Novosphingobium sp. G106: one gene and its partner. The protein of the gene in region 1 binds, or shares a complex with, the protein of each later gene. Links are inferred from orthologs where the notes say so. Each region holds a gene or a part of one and is shown on either strand. Other genes may lie near its edges. The genes, in order: KRR38_RS06925 and xseA.

Region 1 (2,887 bases):
CGTAGAGCGGCGCTTCGTCGGCCAGTGGGGCGAGCGGAATGTCGCAGACCACCTCGCCGTCGAATTCGAGTACCATGTGGCCCGTGTCGGTGACTTCGCCGATCACCGCGAAGTCGAGCTCCCACTTGCGGAAGATCGCTTCGGCCATCGGCTCCTTGCCGGGCTGGAGCACCATGAGCATGCGCTCCTGGCTTTCCGAGAGCATCATCTCGTAGGGCGTCATGCCCTCTTCGCGGCAGGGCACCATGTTCATGTTCAGGCGAATGCCCGCGCCGCCCTTGCTTGCCATCTCGACCGAGGACGAGGTCAGGCCGGCGGCGCCCATGTCCTGGATCGCCACGATGGCATCGGTGGCCATCAGCTCGAGGCAGGCCTCGATCAGCAGCTTCTCGGTGAACGGATCGCCGACCTGGACGGTGGGGCGCTTCTCGTCCGAGTTCTCGTCGAAATCGGCGCTGGCCATGGTCGCGCCGTGGATGCCGTCGCGGCCGGTCTTCGAGCCGACGTAGACGATCGGATTGCCCAGGCCCGTCGCCGCCGAATAGAAGATCTTGTCGGTGTCGGCCACGCCCACGGTCATGGCGTTGACCAGGATGTTGCCGTCATAGGCCTTGTAGAAATTGGTCTCGCCGCCGACCGTCGGCACGCCTACGCAGTTGCCGTAGCCGCCGATGCCCGAAACCACGCCCTGGACGAGGTGTTTCATCTTCGGATGGTCGGGCCGACCGAAGCGCAGCGCGTTCAGGTTGGCGACGGGGCGCGCACCCATGGTGAAGACGTCGCGCAGGATGCCGCCGACGCCGGTCGCCGCGCCCTGGTAGGGTTCGATGTAGCTCGGGTGGTTGTGGCTCTCCATCTTGAAGATCGCCGCCTGACCGTCGCCGATGTCGATCACGCCGGCGTTCTCGCCGGGGCCGCAGATCACCCAAGGGGCTTTCGTGGGCAGCTTCATCAGGTGGAGCTTACTCGATTTGTAGGAGCAGTGCTCCGACCACATCACCGAGAAGATGCCGAGCTCGACGTAATTCGGCTCGCGGCCCAGCGCATGAAGCACGCGGGCATATTCTTCCTCGGACAGCCCGTGGGCGGCGACGACATCTGCGGTGATTTCGGACATGAAGCGCCCTTAGCGAGGGCGAGCGCATCGGGCTAGACGTCAAGCGCGATTCCCGTGGGATTTGCCGCGTCTTTGCACCGTGCGGGGGAAGAGCCGCCAGACTGCTTGACCCTGACTGCCGAGACCGCCAAAGCTGGGCGTCCGATGACCGACACCGCCGACATTACCGCCATGAGCTTCGAGGACGCACTGCGCGCGCTCGAGGATGTCGTTCGCAAGCTTGAGAGCGGCGAAGTGCCGCTCGACGATTCGATCACGCTCTACGAACGCGGCGAGCAGCTGCGCAAGCATTGCCAGGCCCGGCTCGACGCGGCCCAGCTGCGGATCGAGCGGATCGTCGCCGGGCCCGACGGCCAGGCTACGGGTACGCAACCGTTCGACGACCCGGGCCGCTGATAGTGGCCGGGGCGATGGACAGCCTGCTTGCCGATGGCCTCGGCCGGATTGCGAGCGATATCGACACGGCGTTCGACCAACTGCTGCCGCTGCCCGAAGATCCGCGCAAACGCCTGGTCGAGGCCATGCGCTATGCTGCGATCGGCGGCGGCAAGCGGCTACGGCCGCTGCTGCTGACCGCGACGGCCGAGATGTACGGCGTCGACCGCGATGCGGCGCTGCGTGCCGGCGTCGCGATCGAGTCCATCCATGTCTATTCGCTGATCCATGACGATCTTCCCTGCATGGACGATGACGAACTGCGCCACGGCAAGCCGACCATCCACAAAGCTTACGACGAAGCGACCGCGGTGCTCGCTGGCGACGCGCTGCATGCCTTTGCCTTCGAGGTGCTGTCCGATGTGGCGACCAGCGGCGATCCGTTCACCCGTATCGAACTTGTCGCGACGCTCGCCGGGGCGAGCGGCTTCCAGGGTATGGCCGGCGGCCAGATGATGGACATCGTGGCCGAGACCAGCACTTTCGATCTCCAGACGATCACACGCCTGCAGCAACTCAAGACCGGTGCCCTGCTCGGCGCCTCGGTCGAAATGGGCGCGATCCTGGGCAAGGTGCCGCCCGAGGGGCGCACGCACCTGCGCGGCTATGCTCGCGACATCGGCCTCGCCTTCCAGATTGCCGACGACCTGATCGATCACGAGGGCGACGAGAAAGCCGCGGGGAAGGCACTGCGCAAGGATGCCGAGGCCGGCAAGGAGACCTTCGTCTCGCTGCTCGGGCCCGATCGTGCCAGGGCGCAGGCGCGCATGCTGGTTGATCAGGCAGTGGCACAACTGGCCAGCCACGGCGTAGAAGCCGACCTGCTGCGCGCGCTTGCTCGCTATATCGTCGAAAGGGACCATTGATGACTGCTGGACAGCGGATTGGCGTCTATCCGGGCACCTTCGATCCGATCACGCTCGGTCATGCCGACATCATTCGCCGCGGCGCCAAGCTGGTCGACCGGCTGATCATCGGCGTCACCACCAATATCTCGAAAAGCCCGATGTTCTCGCCCGAGGAACGGATGGACATGGTGCGGCGCGAAGTCACCGCCATGGGGATCGACAACGTCGACGTAGTCGGCTTCAACGCGCTGCTCATGCGCTTTGCCGAGAAGCAGGGCGCCAGCGTCATCGTCCGGGGCCTGCGCGCGGTCGCGGATTTCGAATACGAGTACCAGATGGCGGGCATGAACCAGCAGCTCAACGCCAATATCGAGACGATCTTCCTGATGGCCGACGTCAGCCTGCAGCCGATCGCCTCGAAGCTGGTCAAGGAGATCGCGCTGTTCGGCGGAGACATCGCGAACTTCGTCAGCCCGACCGTCCGCGA
Region 2 (16,131 bases), 2.8 Mb from region 1 along the record:
GATCGTCACCGAAGTCAGCCACGAGGCGCCCAACGCGGTCAGCCGGCAGGTGGTGCGCTCGGTGCTCGGCAACCAGGCCGTGGGCACCTATCTCGGCAAGGTCGCGGTCGCACGCGGCAGCGATGGGACCGATGCCGAGCAGTCGGTGCGGGCGATGCTGCTCGATCGGACCGCGACGGCCAATGCCAAGCCCGAACTCGAAATCTACGCCGACGACGTCAAGTGCGCACACGGCTGCGCGGTGGGCGAGCTCGATGCGATGGGCCTGTTCTATCTGCAGTCGCGCGGCCTGACTCCGCCCGAAGCCAAGCAGCTGATGCTCCAAGCCTTCATCGCCGAGGCCTTCACCGGCGCGGCCGACGAGGAGAGCCTGACCCAGGCGGCGCTATTGCGGCTGGAGGCGATGCTGTGAACGTGGCTACTCCCATCCGCTCCGTACGTCAGGATTTCCCCGGCCTGGTGATGGCCGACGGCAGCCCCTGGCACTACCTCGACACGGCCGCCACGGCGCAGAAGCCGCAGGCGGTGATCGACGCTACCGTCCGCGCGATGGGCGCCGACTACGCCACGGTCCACCGCGGCGTCTATGCGCGTTCGGCCGACATGACCTTGGCCTACGAGGCGGCGCGGCGCCGGATCGCGGCCTTCATCGGCGCGCCCGAGCACGAGCTGGTCTTCACCCGCGGCGCGACCGAGGCGATCAATCTCGTCGCGCACTCGTGGGGCAACACCCATCTCAAGGCCGGCGACCGTATCCTGCTGTCGACGCTCGAGCATCACGCCAACATCATCCCGTGGCAGCTACTGCGCGACCGCACCGGCGTCGAGATCGACGTCTGCCCGCTGACGCCCGATGGCCTGATCGACCTGGCCGCGGCCGAGCGCTTGCTGACGCCGGCGCACAAGCTGGTATCGCTCGCCCATGTCTCGAACGTGCTCGGCTCGATGCTCCACGTGGAACATGCCGTCGCTTTGGCGCACCGGGTCGGCGCGAAGGTGCTGGTCGACGGCTGTCAGGCGGTTCCCAGGTTACCGGTCGATGTCGCGGCGATGGGCGCGGATTTCTACGTCTTTTCAGCGCACAAGCTCTACGGGCCTACGGGCATCGGAGCACTCTGGGCGCGGGCGGAGATTCTCGAATCGATGCCCCCCTGGCACGGCGGTGGCGCGATGATCGACCGCGTGACCTTCGAGCGCACGACCTATGCCCCGCCGCCCGCGCGGTTCGAGGCTGGCACCCCGGCGATCATCGAGGCGATCGGCTTCGCTGCGGCGGTCGATTACGTTGAGGCGATCGGCATCGAGGCGATCTCGGCGCACGAAATGGCGCTGACCGCGCAGGCGCGCGACCAACTGCGCCGGCTCAATTCGGTGACCGTGTTCGGTCCCGAGCAATCGGCCGGCATCGTCTCCTTCGCGCTCGACGGGGTGCATCCGCACGACCTCGGCACCATATTGGACGAGGAAGGCGTGGCGATCCGCGCCGGGCATCATTGCGCGCAGCCGTTGATGGACTGGCTCGGCGTGCCGGCGACGGCGCGGGCCAGCTTCGGCATCTATAGCGACGAAAGCGATATTGCCGCGCTCCTGCGCGGCATCGAGAGGACCAAGAGGATCTTCGGATGAGTGAAGAGACCAAGTTCACCGTGGAAGAAGTCGAGAGCGTGACGCCGCCGCCGCGTGCGCGTGTCGAGGATATCGAGACGGCTCCTGAGACTCCTGGCGCCAAGCTCTCTCGCAAGCGTGATTATCTCGAAGGCTTCCTCGCGGAAAAGCCGCAGGGCGCAGCTGAAGGCGAACCCGGCGGGGCGATCTACGACGGCGTCGTCTCGGCGCTGAAGGAAATCTTCGACCCCGAGATCCCGGTCAACATCTACGACCTCGGCCTGATCTACGGCGTCGACGTCACTGATGACGGCGAGGTCAAGGTGACTATGACGCTGACCACGCCGCATTGCCCGGTGGCGGAATCGATGCCGGGCGAAGTCGAACTGCGCGTCAGCGCGGTTCCCGGCGTGCGCGATGCCGAAGTCAATCTCGTCTGGGACCCGCCGTGGGACATGTCGTCGATGAGCGACGAGGCCAAGCTCGAACTGGGAATGCTGTAATGGGTAGCGAAACCAAAGTACGCGCACGCCCCGCCGCGGTCATCCTGACCCCGGCTGCCGAAGCGCGCGTCGCCAAGCTGATGGCCCAGGCACCCGCGGACGCGATCGGCGTCAAGCTCTCGACCCCGCGCCGCGGCTGCTCGGGTCTGGCCTATTCTGTCGACTATGTGACCGAGGCCAATGCCTTCGACGAGCGGATCGAAACGCCGGGCGGCCTGTTCTTCATCGACGGCGCCAGCGTGCTCTACCTGATCGGTTCGACGATGGACTGGGAAGAAGACGACTTCACCGCCGGCTTCACCTTCCAGAACCCCAACGCCAAGGGGAGCTGCGGCTGCGGCGAAAGCTTCACGGTCTGAGCAAGGGTTCCTTGCCGCCTTCTTCCGCCAGAAAATCCATCAGCGCCTGCTCGTACTCGTCGACCTGATGGTCGGCGTCGATCCGGGCATCGAGCCAGGACCGCTCGTCGCCCGTGATTTCTTGAGCGACGGCCTCTTCGGCCTCGCGGTTACGCATGGGCTTGCGGCCGAACACACCGGTGAAGCCCGATTGCAGGTCGAAATGGGCCATGCGCGCGAAGAAGCGACCGACGCCGTCGCTCGGCCGGCTGATGAATTCCTCGAGCTCGGCCGCGCGCTCGCGCGAGAGCGGTTCATAGCTGGTGTAAGCCATCAGGTAGTTGCCGACGCCCTGGACGAACAGGCGCTTCCATTCGGGGCTGTTGGCGCCGCCCAGCGTCGCATCCTTGAGGTGGAACAGCAGCTCTGCTTCGGCGCGGCTGACCCCGGCCGGACGGTCGCTCGCGGGTGCGAAGATCAGGCGGCGCAGCAGCTTTGCCTCGGTGTCGTTGATATTGCCCAGGCTGAGCCCCTGCCCATAGCGGGTCGGGCCTTCGCCGATGAGTACCGCTTTTTCGATCTGAGCGATGGCGTAGGTCCGAAGCTGCTCGGGAACGCTGGTGGCGCGTTCGAACAGCTTCACCAGCAGTTCGAGCTCGCCCATGGTCTCGACCGCGCCGTCGCGGTCGATGTGCTCCATCAGCCATTCGGCCTTCGCCTCGTCGACATAGCCGAGCGGCTCCGAGCCGTTGACGACATATTCGGCCAGCGCCTCGACGAAGAAGTCGACCCATTCGGGCGAATGGTCTTCGATGCGGTCGTTGACGGCGAAGATCGCTTCGGCCTCGTCGATGTCGATCTTGCCGTCCTGCCAGCCGGCACGGCGCAGGATCAGGATTTCCTCGGGCGAGATGATGCCGTCGGCAGCGGCCTGCGCGGCGAGATCGCGGAAATGCATGCTCATCGGTCGTATGTCCCCAACCTTTTCGCGGGGATTATCGGCCGATCAGCTTAAATTCGGGTTACGGCTTTCTCAGTGCCTGGATGCAGGCGGCGCGATCGACGTCGCGGCCGTCGGCGCGGCGGGCGTCGACATAGGTTGCCTGCGGCTCGCGGCCCGGGGTACTCGGATAGAGATAGATGTCGAGCACGCAGGCCGTGCCCGTGAACTGCAGCTTGCGCGCATCGCCTTCCAGGACGTCGAGCCGGGGCGTGCCGAACTGGCGAGTGAGCTCGGCCGAGTTTCGCCCGATCACGCCTTCGAGCCCGGGGAGCTGCAGCACCTGCGCCACCGGCGGCGGCCGGGTGATCGGCTGCCGGACGGCCTGGCGCGGCTTGTTCTGGCGCACGGTGACGGGCTTCTTCGGAGGTGCCGTGCCGGTGCGCGGCGCGGTTCCGGCCGTGCTGCAGGCCGAGAGCACCACGGCCAGAGCCATGACCAGCGGGAATGTCGCAAAGTTACGCATTGCCGAGCGGCATCGCTTGGGCGGCGGGCCATGTCAACGCCAACGGGCCTTGTGATCAGGAGCGCTGACCGCTAGGCGCCGCCGCTGAACATACCAACGCAGGAAATCGCCGATGTCCCAGCCTTCCCTAGACGTCATCGCCATCGGCAACGCCATCGTCGATGTCATGGCGCCCAGTTCGGACGAAGCGATCGAGCAACTCGGCCTCGTCCGCGGCGGCATGACTCTGGTCGACACTGACCGGGCGCGCGAGCTCTACGAGGCGATGGGACCGGCGCGCGAGATTTCGGGTGGTTCCGCTGCAAATACGCTCGCCGGCCTTGCCGCGCTCGGCGCCAGCTGCGCTTTCATCGGCCAGGTCGCCGACGACCAGCTCGGCGAGGTTTTTGCGCATGACATCCGCGCCGGCGGTATCGCGTTCGGAACCCCGGCACGTGCGGGCGATCCGCCGACGGCGCGTTGCCTGATCTTCGTCTCGCCAGACGGCCAGCGGACGATGAACACCTACCTCGGCGCCTCGCAGTTCCTGCCCGCCGCCGCGCTCGACGAAAGCACGATCGCCAGCGCAGCGGTGCTCTATCTCGAAGGCTACCTCTGGGATCCTGAAGAGCCGCGCGCTGCGATGCGCAAGGCGATCAGCGCTGCGAAAGGCGCCGGGCGCAAGGTGGCCTTCACGCTGTCCGACGCATTCGTTATCTCGCGCCACGGCGACGATTTCCGCAAGCTGATCGCCGCCGGCGAGATCGACATCCTCTTTGCCAACCAGGACGAACTCGCCGCGCTGACGGGCGAGGCGAACTTCGACGCTGGCGTGGCTGCGCTGGCGAGCCAGGTGCCGCTGCTCGTTGTTACGCGCGGTGCCGAGGGCGCGGTCGCGGTGGCGGGCACCGAGCGCGCCGAAGTCCCGGCCGAGCCGATCGCCAAGGTGGTCGACACTACCGGCGCGGGCGATCTCTTCGCCGCCGGCTTCCTCTTCGGCCACGTCCGCGGCTATCCGCTCGCGCAGAGCCTCAAGCTCGGCGCGGTCTGCGCCGCCGAAGTGATCTCGCACTACGGTGCGCGGCCCGAGGCAGACCTCAGGGAGCTGGCCGCGAAGCTGGGCTAGCCTTTGGAGGCTTCGCGCTCGATCTCACGCCAGCCGATGTCTCGGCGGCAGAAGCCCTCGGGAAAGCGGATTGCATCCACCGCGGCATAAGCCTTTGCCTGGGCCGCGCGCACCGAAGCGCCACGCGCCGTGACGTTGAGCACCCGGCCGCCGTCCGCGGTCAGCACGCCGTCGATGCCCAGCGCGGTCCCGGCGTGGAATACCTTGGCGCCGTCATGCTCGGCTGCGGGAATGCCGTCGATCCGGCCGCCCTTCCTGGGCGTGCCCGGATAGCCCTCGGCCGCCATGACCACGGTCAGCGCGGTATCGGATGAAAAGACCGGCTGCTGGCAGGCGGACAGCTTGTTTTCCGCGCAGGCGAGCAGAATCTCGGCGAGGTCGCTTTCCAGCCGCATCATCAGCACCTGGCATTCGGGATCGCCGAAGCGCGCGTTGTATTCGATCAGCTTGGGGCCTTCGGCGGTCAGCATCAGCCCGGCATAGAGCACGCCAGAGTAGGGCATGCCTTCGTCGGCCATGGCCCGCACCGTCGGCGCGACGATCTTTGCCAGGACTTCGCCTTCCAGCATCGGTGTCAGCACCGGCGCCGGGCTATAGGCGCCCATGCCGCCGGTGTTGGGGCCGGTGTCGCCGTCGCCGACGCGCTTGTGATCCTGGGCCGAGCCGAAGGGAATGATCGTCGAGCCGTCGGTCAGCGCGAAGAAGCTGGCTTCCTCGCCTTCGAGAAACTCCTCGACCACGGCCTCTGCGCCCGCCTCGCCGAAGCGGCCGCTGAAAATCTCGCGCACGGCCTCTTCTGCCTCGGCCATGGTCATGGCCACGGTCACGCCCTTGCCCGCGGCGAGGCCATCGGCTTTGATCACCACCGGCGCGCCGAAGCGCGCGAGTGCGGCGAGGCCGGCCGCTTCGCTGGTCACCCGCTCATAGCCGGCGGTGGGGATGTTGGCGCGGGCGCAAAGGTCCTTGGTGAAGCCCTTGCTGCCTTCGAGCTGCGCGGCCTGGCGGCTGGGACCGAAGACCGCGAAGCCGGCGCCACGTAGCGTATCGGCCAGGCCATCGACCAGCGGCGCCTCGGGGCCGATGACGACGAGGCCGATCCGCTTGGCCTCGCAGAAGGCGACGACTGCGGCATGGTCGGTCACGTCGAGCGTGACCAGTTCGGCCTGCTCGGCGATCCCCGGATTGCCGGGCGCAGCGTAGAGCGTCTCGCAGAGCGGGGATTGCGCGAGCTTCCATGCCAGCGCATGTTCGCGCCCGCCCGATCCCAACAGCAGGATGTTCATACGCGTGCCTTCTTATTCCGATGACGATGATGCCAATGGTCCGGGGGGGGGCTGGTAGCGAAGGATACACCGGGGGACAACGCCGCGCCTCTTTCGGTGAGCGAGATTTCGGGCCGGCTGAAGCGCACGGTGGAGGAACGCTTCGGCTTCGTCCGCGTCCGCGGCGAACTTTCGGGCGTCAAGCGCGCGGCATCGGGCCATCTTTACCTCTGCCTCAAGGACGAATCGGCGCGGCTCGACGGCGTCATGTGGCGCGGGCAGGCGGGTAACCTGCCGTTCCGCGTCGAGGACGGGATCGAGGTGATCGCCCAGGGTAAGCTGACGACCTATCCCGGCCGTTCGAACTACCAGATCGTCATCGATCGGATGGAAGTGGCGGGCGAGGGCGCCTTGCTGGCGCTGCTCGCCAAGACCAAGGCGCGGCTCGAGGCCGAGGGCTTGTTCGACAGCGCGCGCAAGCGGCCGATACCGTTCCTGCCCGACGTGATTGGCGTCGTGACGTCACCCACCGGGGCGGTGATCCGCGACATCCTGCATCGGCTGTCGGACCGCTTCGGCTGCCACGTCGTCGTCTGGCCGGTGCTGGTCCAGGGGCAGGGCGCGGCCGAGCAGGTGGCGGCGGCGGTGAACGGCTTCTCGCGGCTGGAACCGGGCGGGCGCGTGCCGCGGCCCGATCTCGTCATCGTCGCGCGCGGCGGCGGCTCGATCGAGGACCTCTGGGCGTTCAACGAGGAAGTGGTGGTGCGGGCGATCGCGGGCTGCTCGATCCCGGTGATCTCCGCCGTCGGCCACGAGACCGACACCACCCTCGCCGATTTCGCCGCCGATCTCCGCGCGCCGACCCCGACCGCGGCGGCCGAGCATGCCGTGCCGGTGCGCAGCGAACTGATCAACCAGGTCGCCGAACTGGCGCTGCGCAAGCGCCGCGCGGTCGCCCGGCCGGTGGCGCTGGGGCGTGAGCGGCTCGAAGCGCGCGTTCAGCGCCTGCCCCGCGCCGATGCGGTACTCGCGCCTTTCGTCCAGCGGCTCGACGACCTGGGCGAGCGGCTGCGGCGTGGGCTGGGCGAGCGCATCGTCGTTGCGCGCCAAGCCTTGCAGGCGGACCGTGCGCGGCTCTCCGCACCGCTGCTCGCCTCGCGGCTCGATCATGCGAAGCATCGGCTGGCGGCGCAGCGGCTGACGCCGGCGTTGGTTACGGGCCGGATTGCAGCGCAGCGCGACAGGCTCGACGGGCTGGGCCGCCTCATGGTCTCGCTCAATCCCGACAACATCCTCGATCGCGGCTATGTCCGCGTCACGGGCGCCGACGGGCGCACGCTGGTGAGCAAGGCGGTGGCGGCCAAGGAGGCGGCGCTGGCGTTGCACTTCCGCGACGGCGAACTGGCTGTGACTCCCGCCGGCGTCCGCGCCGCACCGCCCGCGCGCAAGGACAAACCGGCGCCGCCCGAGCAGGGCAAATTGCTTTAAGGCCAATTTGCTTTGGAAGGGGGGGCTTCCTATAGTGTCTGCCATGCTGATGTCCTCGAACGATCGCCCCGCCACGCTGCACTATGGCCCCAACGGCTTCCGCGTAGTGACTGCCGGCAGCTATGTGCTTTGCGCCGTGACGGGCGAGAAGATTCCGCTCGATGCACTGCGTTACTGGAGTGGGGAACTGCAGGAGGCCTATGCCAGCTGCGAGATCTCGACGCGGAGACTGATGGAAGCGAAGTGAAGCGTTCACTGGTCATAGTGCTCGGCCTTGCCGGTGCGGCAGCGGTCGTGGCGGTAGGCAGCGGTATAACCCGCTCGAGCGCCAGCGCGCCGCGGCAGGACATCGCGCTTGCCGGCGAACTGACCCAGGGCGGTTGGGCGCGCGGCACGGCGCCTGCGGGCACCGCGGCCCTGACGTTCGACGGCAAGCCCGTTTCCGTCGCCCCCGACGGTGCTTTCTTCCTCGCATTTGACCGCGACGCGGGCGCGCAGGCGCGGCTCGTCGCCCAGCTTGGCGATGGCACTGCGATCACGCGCACGCTGGCGGTCTCACCGCGCGCCTGGAAGCTCGAATATATTCCGCTCGGTCCCAAGCCCGGCACACCGCCGAGCGAGGCCTTCCGCATCCGCCGCGAGGCCGAACTCAAGCAGATCAACGCCGCGCGGGCGATCGACAGCCACAGCCAGGGCTGGCGGCAGCGCTTCACCTGGCCGGCCAGGGGCCGCCTTTCAGGCATGTTCGGCTCGCAGCGCATCTACAACGGTGTGCCGGGTTCCTATCATTCAGGCACCGACATAGCGGGCGGGGCGGGCGCCGCGATCACCGCGCCAGCCGACGGGGTCGTCATCCTCGCCGCGGCCAGCCCGTTCACGCTCGAGGGCAACCTGCTGATGATCGACCACGGGATGGGGCTCAACAGCGCCTTCCTGCATTGCTCGCAGATTCTCGTGCACCAGGGTGAGGCGGTGAAGCAGGGCCAGATCATCGCCCGGATCGGCATGACCGGCCGCGCGACCGGCCCGCATCTGCACTGGGGCATTAAATGGCGCGATTCTGCGCCTCGATCCGATCCTGTTCACGGGGCCGATGAACTAGCCGGATAAATCCGGCCAATTCCAACTACTTGATAAGCATTACACTCGGCACGCCTGTGCGGAGCCAACGGTGCATGTGTTGCAGGATTGTTACATATCGCGCAAAAACCGACCTTACAGCATTGTCAGTATATAGCCCCAAGCGGAACTTTCAGCCATGTGAGTTTTTATCCACGAGGCTGTCCCAATCCGCCTGAAGTCCGCGCTTTTCCCGGAGCGCGGACATGCATTTTTGCGCTTCAGGCGGATTGGCGGGCAGCCCTTTGAACCCAGGGGTCCCAAACCATGAAAACCATGACGAACTTTGCTGCGCTGAAAGTCGGTGCAGCAGCGATGGCTGTCGGCATTGCCTTGCTGTCCACACCTTCGTTCGCCCAGGACACCGCGCCCGCGGCGAAGTCCGAAGGCACCGCCGATGAAGCCGAAGCGATTGTCGTCACCGGATCGCGCATCTCCCGGCCCGATCTGCAAGCGTCCATCCCGATCTCGGTGGTCACTGATCAGGCTATCCAGAACAAGGGCCAGACCAACGCTCTCGACGCCATTCGCGACATTCCGATCGCTGGTCAGTCGCTCGACAAGTCGGCCTCGAACTTCTCTAACTTCGACAACGGCATCTCGACCGTCAACCTGCGCAACCTCGGCACCTCGCGGACGCTGGTGCTGATAAACGGCCGCCGCAGCGTCGGTACGCCGGGCGACAGCGCGGTCGACCTCAACAACATCGCGCCCGACCTGATCGATCGCATCGAGATCGCCACCGGCGGCACCTCCGCGGTCTACGGTTCGGACGCGGTCGCCGGCGTGGTCAATATCATCCTGAAGAAGAAGTTCGACGGCATCCAGCTGCACATGCAGGGCGGCGTTTCGGACCGCGGCGATGCCGGCAACCAGCTCGCCGCCATCACCGCCGGCAAGACCTTCTCCGACGGTCGCGGCCACGTGATCGCCAATTTCACCTTCACAAATGACGAGCCGGTCTACGCGCGCAGTCGCGCCTATTCGGCGGTCGACGTACCCAACAAGAGCTCCTATGCCGCGCAGGGCCTGTTCGACACCGGCGGCTCGCCGACCTTCAGCCCTGCTGCCGGGACGACTTACACCTTCAACTCCGCCAATGCGGTCAAGCCCTATCAAAGCGCTGCCATCGACGGCTACAACCGTAATGGTGATCGCCTGCTGACGACGCCGAGCCGGCGTTACCTGGGCTCGGTCACGGGGGACTACGAGTTCAGCCCGGCGGTGACCGTGTTCGGCGAATTCACCTATTCCAGGACCACGGCCCGCTCGGCCGTCGAGCCGCTGGCGGTCGACGATCAGGGCGCGCAGGGCCAGACCGTGTACAATTTCGACGGTTCTGCCTTCAGCGGTATCCCGAAGACACAACAGTACGTACCCGCAGCGATCCGCAATGCGACGGCCGGTGACATCATCTACTTCCGTCGTCGCTCGAACGGCATCTTCGACCGCAGCGCCGCCAGCGAACGCGATTACTATCGCGGCGTGCTCGGTGTGAAGGGCGATATCGGTTCGAACTGGAAGTACGAGGCGTACTACGAACACAGCCGGGTGAAGGACCACACGTCGGGCGACGCAATCATGATGACCAACTACGGCGCAGCGCTCCAGGGCTGCACCGATCCGGCAGCGCAAGCCGCCGGCTGCGTCCCGATCAACATCTTCGGCTTCAACACCGTCACGCCCGCGATGATCAAGTGGCTCCGCACTTACACCGGCAAGGGTGCCCTGGTGCCCGGCGCCAATGTGGGTGACACGGCGGTCTATGACCTGCAGCGCACGGGCACGCAGGACGTTGCCGCGCTCAATCTCTCCGGCTCGCTTTTCCAGCTGCCCGCCGGCGCGGTGCAGATCGCGGTCGGCGCCGAATACCATCGCGAGAAATCGGAACAGTTCTACGATCCGTTCACCCAGTCGGGCTGGAGTTCGTTCCAGCAGGCGGCCAACACGGTGGGCAAGTACGATTCGAAGGAAGTCTACGGCGAAGTCAGCATTCCGCTGCTCCGCAACGTTCCGTTCGCGCAGGAACTGAGCCTCGAAGGCGCGGTTCGCTATGCCGACTATTCGACCGTCGGCGGGTTCGTGTCGTACAAGTTCGGCGGCACCTACGCCCCGGTCTCGGACATCCGCTTCCGCGCGATCTATGCCCGCGCGGTCCGCGCCCCCAATGTCAACGAGCTGTACTCGGGCGCGGCCAACACCGCGCCGGCGGTGATCGATCCCTGCGACCAGAACGGCGGCAACGGTGACGATCCGATTGCCGGCGGCCCGCTGCCGCTGTCGGCTGCCTGCAAGGCCATCCCGGGCATCGCGAACTATCTGAAGACGCACCCGACGTTCAACTATTCGCTGGCGCAGATCCAGACGATCAGCGGCACCATCGGCGGCAACGCGAACCTTGGCGCCGAATCGACCAACACGCTGACGCTGGGCGGCACCTTCACGCCCAGCTTCTTCCGCGGCTTTGATCTTTCGGTCGATTACTACAACATCAAGGTCAACAACGCGATCACGCAGGTCGATTTCCAGGATTCGGTCAATCAGTGCGTGGCAACCAGTGATCCGAACTTCTGCAGCAACGTGACCCGCGATCCTGCCACGGGCATCATCAAGTCGGTCGATGCGATCTTCCTGAACGGTGCGTCCTATCAGGTGTCCGGACTCGACACCCAGGTCCACTACGCGTTCAGGCCGCACCTCTTCGGCCCGGATGAAAGCGTGAACCTCAGCGTGTTCTGGAACCACAAGTTCAAGCAGGACAAGACGCCGTTTGCCGGCGCCTTCGTCAGCCACCAGGTGGGCGTCGCGGATGTCTACGGCACCAGCCAGAACATCGGTACGGGCTTCCGGGATCAGGTGACGGCCAACCTCGCCTACCAGACCGGGCCCTTTACCCTTGCCTACACCTTCCGTTACTTCAGCCCTGTCGTAACGACCACCAACGAGGACCGGATCCCCGCCTATACCTATTCGGACATCCAGGCGAAGTTCACGGTCGGCGAGGACAAGAACTACGAGGTCTACTTCGGCGTGAACAACCTGTTCGACAAGCAGCCGCCGATCGTTGCCGACCTCACCAACCAGTGGCCGGGCAGCAATACCGTCGCGAGCACCTACGACCTGCTCGGTCGTCGGCTCTATGCGGGCGTAAGGGCGAAGTTCTGACGATCTCGTAGAGGTCGCGAGGCCTTTCGAGCAGGGCGGCGGAGCAATCCGCCGCCCTTTTTCGTCGCGCATCGACTCAGCCTGGCCGATGCTTGCCGATCCGGCGCGATCCGCTATGCCCTGACCCGTGCGCCGCGTCCTCCTCGCCCTGCTGCTGATCCTGGGGCTCGCGCCGGGGATGTGGTTCTATCAGACGGCAGCACCCTGGAATCCCACGGCCTCGATCCGCTTTGCCGAGGTGAAGCTGCCGCCCAAAGCCGAACTGGCGCATCATCTCGGTGCCTTCGAGCTGGAGCGGGCTTGGTCGCTGACCAGCGACTACAGTGCCTTCGGCGGCTATTCGGCACTGCTGCCGAGGCCGGGTGGGCGGCTGATGGCGATCGGCGACAATGCCCGGCGTTTCGAATTCTCGCCGCCGGGCGTCCCCTATGCTCGGCCAATCTCGGCCGAGGTGCTGCCGGGGTTCGAACGCATACGCAAGAATCGGGATACCGAAGCCGCGACCCAGGATCCCGCGACCGGGACCGTCTGGGTCGCGCGGGAGGACAGCAACGCGATCTCGCGGATCGATCCCGCCTTCCGCAGTTTCGTCAATATCAGGCCCGTCCTGATGCACGATTGGCCGCGCAATGTCGGGCCCGAGGCCATGGTGCGGCTGCACGACGGCCGCTTCGTCGTGATCGAGGAGGGGTTCACCGGCTTCTTCGAACCGCGGCTGCATCCGGCGGTGCTGTTCCCGCGCGATCCGCTGCGGGGAGACAGGGGCGTGGAATTCAGCTTCTCCGGCTCGCCCAATTTCAGCGTCACCGACATGGCCCAATTGCCCGATGGCCGCGTACTCGTGCTCCAGCGCCGGTTGCTATGGCCGTTTCCGCTGCATTTCGGGGGGCGGATCACGATAGCCGATCCCGCCGAGATCCGCCCCGGCGTGGTCTGGCATGCCACCGAGGTCGCCAAGCTGACATCGAGTCTTCCGGTCGACAATTTCGAAGGCATGGCGATCGAGCCGCGCGCCGACGGTCGGGTCACCGTCTGGCTGATCTCCGACGATAATCATGCGGTGACCCAGCGCACGCTGCTCTGGAAGATGGTGGTAGACCCGGCGCGGCTGCCCTGATGGGGTTCAGCAAGGCTGAACCAGACGCGGCACGGGTGGGGGAGCGGGCCGGTGCCGCTTCCAGCGTCAGCTGGAAAAAGCCTCATGCACGCAAAAAGGCGCGAGGGGTTACCCCGCGCCCTTCAGCGAATTGCCTCTGAAAGAGGTTTAGGCGGCGACCTGCTTCTTGGCGAGGTCGCGCTTCACCTTAAGCGCGCGCGGCGACAGCTTGGCGTCGGCCGCCTTCAGCAGCCAGTTGTCCAGGCCGCCGACATGCTCGACCGAACGCAGGCCGTGCGTCGAGACGCGGAACTTGAAGCTGCGCTCCAGGCCGTCGGACAGCAGCGTGACGTTCTGCAGGTTGGGCAGGAACACGCGCTTGGTCTTGTTGTTGGCGTGGCTGACGTTGTTGCCGACTTGGCGGCCCTTGCCGGTCAGTTCGCAAATGCGGGACATGGTTTTACTCGCTTCGAAAATGCTGGCCCATAACGGGGGAGCGGCGCCCTTACCGATTCCACCCGCCAAGGTCAAGTTGTGCACAGGGGGGCGAGGTGTTAGCGCCGCTCGGATGTCACGCTGGCCGCTTCCTGAACCGATGGCGCTTGCGCTCGCCGAGGCCGGGAAGGCCGTGGCTGCGGGCGAAGTGCCGATCGGTGCGGTCGTGGTCAAGGACGGTGCGGTGATCGCTACCGCGCACAATGCCCCGCGCACCCTCAGAGATCCTACCGCCCATGCCGAGCTGCTGGCGATTCGCTCGGCGGCGCAGGCGATCGGCAACGAGCGGCTCGACGGCTGCGAACTCTGGGTCACGCTCGAGCCCTGTGCGATGTGCGCCGGCGCCATCGCCCACGCGCGAATCGCCAAGGTCTATTACGGAGCGTCCGATCCCAAGGGCGGCGCGGTCGAGCACGGCGCGCGGGTGTTCGAGCAGGACCAGTGCCTGCACCGGCCTGAAGTCTATCCGGGGATCGGCGAGGCCGAGGCGGCTGAACTGTTGCGCGGATTTTTCCGCGAGCGGCGCTAGAGCCCGCGCCAGATCTTCAGCGTTGCCGAATCGGGTGGGCCGAAACTCTGGCGGTCGCAGGCCGCGGGCATGAAGTCGCGGCCATAGCAGAGGTGCACTTCGCGCAGCCAGCCGGTGTCACTGGCCAGCACGCCGATCTGCTCCAACTTCCAGTCTGGATTGCGCTCGACGAAAGCGCGACGCAGGTCGCCGGCGGTCAGCCCGTCCTGGCGCGAGAGGCGGTCGGCATCGGGCCAGCGCAGCGAGCGCCAGAGCGCGCCGGCGGCACGGTAATAGGTCTCGGGCGTCTTCGCCATGCAACTGCCGTGCTTGGCCCATTCGTGCTCGAGCAGCCAGGGCACCGGCGTCATGCAGAGGTTGCGGCGGATGACCTGAGCCGAGGGCCGCGGCGTCAGCGAGCACCATTGCGGCGGGGGCCCGCTGCCCGCCTCGGGCCAGAGCCCGTGGAGCACGAAGCCGAAGCGGCCGTTGGCGCCAGAGCACTGCATCGAGGCCTTGTCCTGCGGCCGCCGGCAATATTCGGGCGACCAACTCGCCGCCAGCGTATAGCCCGCGATCGGCACCCGCCGCGGCGGCCCGTCGGGCTGAATCGGCCGCACTGGATCGAACCGCTGCGGCGGGGTGCACTGATAGGCCTGGGCTAGCGCCGGAGCCGGTATGGCCAGAGCCAGCAGCGCGGCGCCGCGCCAAGTCATAGCGGCGTAAAATCCAGCCCGACGTCGGCGGCGGGCGCACTCTGGGTCAGGCGGCCGACCGAGACGTAGTCGACCCCCGTCGCGGCGATCGCGCCGATGGTCTGGAGGTTGACCCCGCCCGACGCCTCGCAGGGCACGCGGCCGGCGACGATCGCCAGGGCTTCGCGCAGCTTGTCGGGATTCATATTGTCGAGCAGCAGGTGGTTGGCGCCCGCTGCTACCGCCGGTTCGATCTGATCAAGGTGATCGACCTCGCAGATGATTCGCTCGACCCCAGCGCCCTTGGCCGCACCCACGGCCTGGCCGACGCTGCCGGCGACCGCGACGTGGTTATCCTTGATCATCGCCGCGTCCCACAGTCCGAGCCGGTGGTTCTGCGCCCCGCCCATGCGCGTCGCGTACTTTTCCAGGTGGCGCAGGCCGGGAATGGTCTTGCGCGTGTCCAGCAGCACCGCGTGGCCGCCCATGGCATCGACATATTCGCGCGTCATGGTCGCGATGCCGGAGAGGTGCTGCACGGTGTTGAGCGCGCTGCGCTCGGCGGTCAGCATGGCGCGGGCGTTGCCCGAGAGGCGCATCAGGTCCGAGCCTGCCGAGACCTGTGCGCCTTCTTCGACCAGAATCTCGATCTCCATCGCGGGGTCGAGCTTGCGGAAGAAGGCGGCGGCGATCGGCAGGCCGGCGACGGTGATCGCATCGCGGCTGTCCATCACCCCGGTGAAGCGGGCATCGGCGGGAATGACGCTTTCGGAAGTCACGTCACGGCCGCCGCCGGGCCAGCCCTCGCCGAGATCCTCGGCGAGCGTGGCGGCGACGAAGGCATCGAGGTCGAAGCCGGGGATCGAGAAGGTCATGCCTGCTGACTAGCGGGAGGCTGTTTCAGGTCAAGCGTTGCGCGTGGGCCTTCGACAAGCTCAGGCCGAGCAGAGGTTTGGTTGTTCCCAACCCCGCTCATGCTGAGCTTGTCGAAGCATCATCCTGAGCTTGGCGAAGGATGCTGGCACAACCTCGGCCTTCACGCTCAATGAACGAAGCGCGCCACCACGTCGCGGTAGGACCGGCTCACCTTTACCTGCGCACCCGAATCGAGCACGAGGAAGCATTCGCCGTTGGTGTGCGGTTTGACCTGGCGGACCTGGTTGAGGTTGACGATGGTCGAACGGTGCACGCGCTGGAACACGCGCGGGTCGAGCCGGCGTTCGAGGTCCTTCATCGTCTCGCGCAGGATCAGCGAATTGTCGGCGGTGCGGATGCACATATAGTCC

What was found.
Region 2: the proteins of KRR38_RS06925 (region 1) and xseA are in contact, whole or in part, in a cryo-EM structure (PDB 8TXR), measured with the Escherichia coli proteins. The link is inferred for Novosphingobium sp. G106 from one-to-one orthologs.

Annotation. Positions count from the first base shown.
Region 1 is NZ_JAHOOZ010000001.1:1,452,834-1,455,720, reverse strand. It holds KRR38_RS06925 (exodeoxyribonuclease VII small subunit), read left to right. Parts: upstream 1-1,261; coding sequence 1,262-1,513; downstream 1,514-2,887. Other genes in the region: coaD (pantetheine-phosphate adenylyltransferase), read left to right, coding at 2,418-2,887; KRR38_RS06920 (polyprenyl synthetase family protein), read left to right, coding at 1,528-2,418; purL (phosphoribosylformylglycinamidine synthase subunit PurL), read right to left, coding at 1-1,117. UniProt on the Escherichia coli protein: Bidirectionally degrades single-stranded DNA into large acid-insoluble oligonucleotides, which are then degraded further into small acid-soluble oligonucleotides.
Region 2 is NZ_JAHOOZ010000001.1:4,197,439-4,213,569, reverse strand. The notes cover bases 5,731-8,581. They hold xseA (exodeoxyribonuclease VII large subunit), read left to right. Parts: upstream 5,731-6,396; coding sequence 6,397-7,767; downstream 7,768-8,581. Other genes in these bases: KRR38_RS20085 (M23 family metallopeptidase), read left to right, coding at 8,011-8,581; KRR38_RS20090 (DUF2093 domain-containing protein), read left to right, coding at 7,811-8,014; purD (phosphoribosylamine--glycine ligase), read right to left, coding at 5,731-6,300. Also shown: KRR38_RS20135 (SufD family Fe-S cluster assembly protein), read left to right, coding at 1-412; KRR38_RS20130 (cysteine desulfurase), read left to right, coding at 463-1,626; KRR38_RS20125 (SUF system Fe-S cluster assembly protein), read left to right, coding at 1,623-2,108; KRR38_RS20120 (iron-sulfur cluster assembly accessory protein), read left to right, coding at 2,108-2,467; KRR38_RS20115 (hypothetical protein), read right to left, coding at 2,457-3,410; KRR38_RS20110 (hypothetical protein), read right to left, coding at 3,469-3,912; KRR38_RS20105 (adenosine kinase), read left to right, coding at 4,025-5,017; more of purD, read right to left, coding at 5,014-5,730; more of KRR38_RS20085, read left to right, coding at 8,582-8,877; KRR38_RS20080 (TonB-dependent siderophore receptor), read left to right, coding at 9,154-12,051; KRR38_RS20075 (esterase-like activity of phytase family protein), read left to right, coding at 12,179-13,168; rpmB (50S ribosomal protein L28), read right to left, coding at 13,316-13,603; KRR38_RS20065 (nucleoside deaminase), read left to right, coding at 13,716-14,171; KRR38_RS20060 (ribonuclease T), read right to left, coding at 14,168-14,866; nadC (carboxylating nicotinate-nucleotide diphosphorylase), read right to left, coding at 14,863-15,720; KRR38_RS20050 (LytTR family DNA-binding domain-containing protein), read right to left, coding at 15,888-16,131. UniProt on the Escherichia coli protein: Bidirectionally degrades single-stranded DNA into large acid-insoluble oligonucleotides, which are then degraded further into small acid-soluble oligonucleotides.